2 regions of the Jeotgalicoccus sp. ATCC 8456 genome follow, and region 2 is predicted to be linked to the other one. Evidence: riboswitches for the same ligand, from Rfam matches in the RefSeq annotation. Region 2 holds a riboswitch; the other holds the start of a gene.
The links. A riboswitch is a leader RNA that binds a small molecule or an ion and turns the genes downstream of it on or off. The one in region 2 is predicted to bind lysine.
Positions count from the first base shown of each region.

Region 1: another riboswitch for lysine. It lies ahead of JEM45_RS01640 (aspartate-semialdehyde dehydrogenase); the one in region 2 lies ahead of JEM45_RS04895 (Na+/H+ antiporter NhaC family protein).

Region 1 is NZ_CP066224.1:300,281-303,707, reverse strand. It holds gene dapA (4-hydroxy-tetrahydrodipicolinate synthase) at 1-576, opposite strand, end outside; gene JEM45_RS01640 (aspartate-semialdehyde dehydrogenase) at 590-1,567, opposite strand; lysine riboswitch at 1,653-1,834, opposite strand; gene JEM45_RS01635 (ABC-F family ATP-binding cassette domain-containing protein) at 1,899-3,427, opposite strand, start outside.
Region 2 is NZ_CP066224.1:969,993-973,419, forward strand. It holds gene JEM45_RS04895 (Na+/H+ antiporter NhaC family protein) at 1-1,324, opposite strand, end outside; lysine riboswitch at 1,396-1,559, opposite strand; gene JEM45_RS04900 (bifunctional metallophosphatase/5'-nucleotidase) at 1,601-2,920, opposite strand; gene JEM45_RS04905 (sulfite exporter TauE/SafE family protein) at 2,933-3,427, opposite strand, start outside.

The DNA.
Region 1 (3,427 bases), 670 kb from region 2:
ATTATCATCGTTGCCACTGTAGAGGGCAAAGTTTTCATCGACTAAGTTTAAGACGTTGATTGTGTAGTTTAAGTCACCAACAGCATCTTTTAAAGCGACAATATTTCTGTGTTGGCTGAGTTCTAGTACCGTCTCAGGTTCAATTGATAAGTTCGTTCTGGACGGCACATTATATAAGACAATCGGAATGTTAATGGCATCTGCAATCGTTGTGAAGTGTGCCACTAAACCGCGTTGATTACTCTTATTGTAATAAGGCGTAATTAACATGACTGCGTCAGCACCCGCTTCTTCAGCATATTTCGATAGGGCCATTGAACGCTCTGTAGAGTTTGTTCCGGTCCCTGCAATCACTGGCACACGACCATTCACTGTTTCAATCGCTGTATTTAATAGTCCTTTGATTTCATCATCTGAAAGGGTAGGGGATTCTCCTGTTGTACCATTGATAATTAAACTTTGTGCGTTGTGCTCGATTAAAAATTCAATATGATTTTTATATGCTTCATAATCCACTTGATTATTCGAAAATGGGGTGGTCATTGCAACACCAATACCTTCAAAAATATGGGTCATATTTATCCGCTCCTTATTTATTATCGATTAGCGTTTTAAGAATTTGAACTGTGTTTTGTGCGGCACCTTTAAGTAAGTTGTCTCCGACACACCATACGTGGAAGGTGTTCTCGAGCGTTGGGTCTTTTCTAATACGACCGACGTAAATCTCATTTTTATGGGATGCTTCAAACGGTGTAGGGTAGACACCATTTTTAGGATCATCCATCAAGACAATGTGTGGTACGTTTCTAAAAGCATTCCTAACTTCTTCTTCTGTTGCTCTCTTTTCTAAAGTCACATTAATCTGAACACTGTGACTTGAAATCACCGGTACTCTCACACAAGTTGCAGTGACCTGAATATCATCATTTCCAAGAATCTTTTTCGTTTCATCAATCATTTTGACTTCTTCTTTTGTATAACCATCTTCTAAAAAAACATCAATTTGAGGAATCACATTGTTATATATTGGTTTCGGATATGTTGTCGGTGCTTCACCTTTTGCACCTTCTTCTAAATCCCTAATGCCACCTGCACCTGAACCAGATACTGATTGGTAAGTTGCGTAATGGACACGCTTGATACCAAAGATATCGTAGAGTGGTTGTAAGGCAATGACAGATTGAATTGTTGAACAGTTCGGGTTCGCTATAATCTTTCTATTTAATCTAGGCTCATTAATCTCTGGAACGATGAGATCGATATCATCCTTCATTCTCCAAAAGCTTGAATTATCGATAATGATTGCGCCATTGTCTTCAAAAAGTGGGGCGAACTTTTCACTCGCCCGCCCACCTGCACTCATGACGACATAATCAAAGCCCTCCTTTGTTTTATCTTCCGTTAATTCTTCGACAATGTAAGTTTGTCCTTTAAACTCAACTTCTTTACCACTTGAACGCTTGGATGAAAATAAGACCAAGTCATCAAAAGGGATTTCATATTGCTCAATCATTTCTAACATTTTTGTACCTACAACACCTGTTGCACCAACTACTGCTAATTTCATAACATGCCTCCTAGTTTTATAAGTACAATCAAAAATGTAAATAAAAAAAACAAGCCTGGGTGACCAGACTTGTTTAAAATTTATATACAAGTGATGCACTCCATTATCCGTGAAAATAATGACAAATCCTTAGCTCTTAACCTACGAATCCAACGAGTGGTAGCTGCGTTTCTACCATTCATTTCGGCATCTCACCCTTTAGTCATATACACTTTCGCAGAAGTTAAGTATATGAGTACTCATGATTGATGCGCCTCATCTTAATAATATTTAGTTTTTGTCGTTAGATGTCATTATACATAAGGTAATATTCAAAGTAAACAGAAAGTTCTTATTTCTTGATAATTCCTTTTTCAACAAGGTAATCTTCATAACCAATTTCCTTAACGATTGCCTTGTTGTCAGAGATGTCTAAGACTGTGTTTGAAATTGTATTGATGAACTCTAAGTCGTGTGATGTAAAGATCATAGAACCTTTAAATTTCTTCAAGCCATCGTTGACCGCAGTAATGCTTTCTAAGTCTAAGTGGTTTGTTGGCTCATCAAGTAGAATGACGTTAGCTTGAGATAACATCATCTTACTGAGCATGGCGCGTACTTTCTCTCCCCCTGATAATACGCTCGCTTTTTTCTTCGCTTCTTCACCAGAAAAGAGCATGCGACCTAAGAAGCCTCTTAAGAATGTTTCAGTCTGTTCTTCTGGTGGTGCATACTGACGCAACCATTCAACAAGACTTAAGTCCACACCTTCAAAGTACTCAGAATTATCTTTAGGGAAGTAAGATTGTGATGTTGTGACACCCCAGCGAACTTCGCCTTCATCAGCCTCAATTTCTCCAGCTAAAATACGAAGTAGGGTCGTTCTTTGTAATTCTGATCCACCTGTTAGTATGACTTTACTATAAGGTGCTAAAGTAAATGATAGGTTATCAAGTACCTTTTCACCGTCAATAGAGTAGGAGAGTCCAGTAACTTGTAAGAGCTCATTACCGATTTCTCTACCTGCAGTAAAGTTGACAAATGGATAGCGACGAGATGAAGGTTGAATATCTTCAAGTTCAATCTTATCAAGCATCTTCTTACGGCTGGTTGCCTGTTTAGATTTTGAAGCATTGGCAGAGAACCGAGCAACGAAGTCTTTTAGTTCCTTAATCTTTTCTTCTTTTTTCTTATTTTGGTCTTGGGCCATTTGTAGGGCCATCTGACTAGATTGATACCAGAAATCGTAGTTTCCAACATAGACTTTAATCTTACCAAAGTCTAAATCCGCAATATGTGTACATACATTATTTAGGAAGTGTCGGTCGTGGGATACGACGATTACAGTGTTTTCAAAATCGATTAAGAATTCTTCTAACCACTGTACCGCTTCAATGTCTAAACCGTTGGTCGGCTCATCGAGTAACAGTACATCAGGATTACCGAATAGACTTTGTGCTAAAAGCACTTTTACCTTTTGTGTATTATCAAGTTCAGACATGTTCTTATCAACTAAGTCGTGAGGAATTCCAAGGCCGTGGAGTAGGGACTCTGCATCACTTTCTGCAGTCCAACCACCCATTTCACCAAATTCTCCTTCAAGTTCAGCCGCTCTAATACCGTCCGCATCTGAAAAATCAGGTTTCATGTAGATTTCATTCTTTTCGTTCATGACATTCCATAATTTCTCATGGCCCATCATGACAACGTCTAAAACTCTTGTGTCTTCATAACCAAAGTGATCCTGTCTTAAGAACGCCATGCGTTCGTCTTGTCCTAAAATTACGTGGCCATCTGAGTCAACTTCACCAGTTAATACCTTAAGAAATGTAGATTTACCAGCACCATTTGCACCGATTAATCCGTAGCAATTCCCTGGTG
Region 2 (3,427 bases):
CACCAGCTAGTACAGCTGCAATTGATGGTAATAATAAATCAGTTGCATTTAATGAAATCATAATTTCGCCTGCAATTGGAATTAATATACCGAATGAACCCCAGCTTGTTCCCGTTGCCATAGCCATAATACATGCAACAATAAAAATGACGGCAGGAACAAGTGAAACGGGCAGGTTAGAACTTTCAACCATACCTCCGAGCACATCACCTGTTCCGAGTTCAGTAATTAAACCACCAATCATCCAAGCGAAAGTTAAGACTAACATTGCTGGAAACATTGCAAGGAACCCTGTTTTAATTCCTAAAAGTACTTGTTTAAATCCAAAGTTATCATCGTTCTTTGTATGTCCAATATAGTAAACTAGAGCTAAAGCTAGCCCTACAAGACCACCAATTACTAATGAGTGGGTAATCATCATATTCTCCAACATATCGATTAAGGTCCAAGAACCAGCCGCAATCCCCCCAGAGATGAACATGCTTGCAATAACAGTTATTGCTAAACCGATGATTGGTACTGTTAATGCTTTAGCACTGGAGCCTTCATGAACTGGGAGGTCGTCTTCTTCAGTTGCCATATCAGGTACCTTATCCCTTAAAATACCTTCGTTAATGGCTAAGTCTTCTTGTTTTCTCATCGGTCCAATATCGAACTTAAAAATAATAACGAAAAGCATAATTGCCATTGCAGCAATGACATAGAAGTTCATTGGCACCATATATATAAAGCTTTGGAAAGGAGAAATATGTTCTAGACCAGCACTGACTAACAATGGAGCTGTCATACCCATAATACCCGCACCCCAACTTGAAATTGGAACCATTATAGATACTGGAGAAGCTGTTGTATCAACCAAGTATGCAAGCTTTGCTCTAGAAATTTTAAATTTGTCCGTGATGGGTTTGGCAACTTGACCAACAATTAAAGAACTAAAGTAATCATCTATAAAAATAATAACGCCTAAAAGTCCGGTAATAAGACCCGCTCCACGTCTAGTTTTAACTTTCGTTAAGGCCCATTCCGTAAAGGCTTTTGCACCGCCTGACATGTTCATAAATGCAGTCATAATACCAAGTAATGTTAAAAAGATTAAGATGAAGGCGTTCCATGTGTTTAAACCACCATCTTCAATAAATATTGCTAAAAATGAGTCGATTAAAATTTGGAAGAACTCACCAAAGTGCCCACCAGCAATAACGAAAGCAGCAGTCACAATTCCGGCACCTAAACTGATACTGACTTTTCTAGTTATAATAACTAAGATCAGTGTGAGTAAAGGTGGGACCAAGGGCATGTATTCCCAACTTAAAAAAGATTCCATATGTATTTCCTCCTAAAAATTTCAAATAAAAAAACCATAAACACGCTATTATGTACGCATTTATGATTCCAATGTACTGTAGCGCATCATATAACTGACAGTCCTTAGTCTCTTAAACTAAGACCCAGAATAAGTACCCGCCGGTCTTATTCTTCGGCGTCTTTCCCTTTCGATATTCCTAATCGCATGCCTGCTAGAATATTTACTGATAAAAAACGCAACCTCTACTTTTTTTATTCAATTGTTTTTCATTATAACACAAGCTTTTATAAATGACTATAAGCATTTTAAATAGTTCTTGATAATGTCGCGGAGTAAATCTGGCATCATATAATCTTTTTTTGAATATCTAAACTGTGGGAAAATACGACCGAATGTATACATATCTAAAGTACCAAGTGAATATGTACGTCCATCATCAATTAATTCATTGCCGATGTAATACTCTCTCTCAGATTGAACGTACGATATATTATCCATGACAAAGGCACCAAATATATCACCTCTAAAACCGAGGCCCCTGACAATCTCATCCTTATACTCATGACGATTTGCTTCTGTAAAAACTTCTTTCATTTCTCGTCCTGTCAACTCGATTTTCACAGCATTAATCGCGTGTGGTAATACTTTGTGTAAAGCATACTCTGTCAATTCTCCACCTTCAAACGGACTAGCCACTAGACCAGTATGAATAAGACCTACATCACTGTCTGTAAAATCTCGTATCATATAAGCTAGTAAGGATGCAAAACGAGAGGCAGAATACAGTCGTCTTTCAATCGGATAGGCGTCACTTTTAATCACTGTATTACTCAGCATTTCTTTACCGAGTTGATAATAATTGTTTTCTTTAGGTGCAAGGAAGTCGGCCTCAATCAATTTTGCATTTTTACCGATCAATTTTTTACCTTGAAAGTTCAAGGTCACTTCTCCAATATACTCACCGTATCGACCAGCGGCAGCTAAGAGTACGCCATTAATGCGCTCGCCATAATCAAAGTGGTGATGTGTGTGTGAAGATAAAATCAAATCAATCTCTGGAAAGCGGTTCGCTAAATTTTCATCATCATACATACCAAGATGGCTTAGCATAACAATGACATCCACCTTACCCCGAAGTTCAGCTAAATATTTTTCAACCCATGAGAATGCATCTGCAACTTCCCAGTCTAAGGCTAAGTAAAATGGGGTAAATTCAACAGTCGCCGCTATAAAACCAATCTTAACACCCTTCACTTCCTTAATAGTGTAGGGTTTAAAAAATGGATTATCCGCACCAACCTCTCTTAAGTTTGTACAAATAACATCAAAGTTCGCATCATCATAAAGGTGTTTCAATTGTTCTTTTGTAAGGGTAATACCTTCATTATTCCCTATCGTCGCAACATCGCATGTCGCTTCGTTTAATAGTTCAATATTTCCTTTACCGAGCGTTGCCTCAGTGTATGGATGTGAGCGGTCAACATGATCACCAATGTCCACATATACCATGTTATCTCTGTATTGGTGTCTTTTATCGTTAAGAAAACTAGTAAATTTCACATAGTTATCTAACGCACTGTGAATATCATTTGTGTGATAAATCTTCACTTCCATACTATACACTCCTTAGAAAAAAGTTTGAGAAATTAAATATATACCCAGTAGGAATAGAACAGAACGTAAGATGATAACGAGACTGTTTGAGTTGAATTTCTGATTAATCTTAACACCTATATTCGCACCTAAAATAGCAGCAGGCACAAGTAAGAGTATATACATAAAGACGACATTCCCTTGTAGTATATGACCTGAGGCAGAGGATAAGCCAGAAAAGAAGACCATCATCATACTTGTACCAATGGCAATAGTCGGTGGCATACGAAAGACCATCAACATGAGCGGCGTCATCAGTACGCCACCACCAATACCGAAGAGCCCCGTTACAAAACCAACTAGAAACGTAATTGCAATAGCCAGATACGGTGGGAAACCATAGTGATAGACATTCCCCATATTGTCTCTATGAGGCTTCATATATTTAGGATTTTGAAATATTTTTAATGGTTTAATCTTGTTTCTAACGACCAACAAAATTGAAACAAAAATTAGGAAGACACCAAA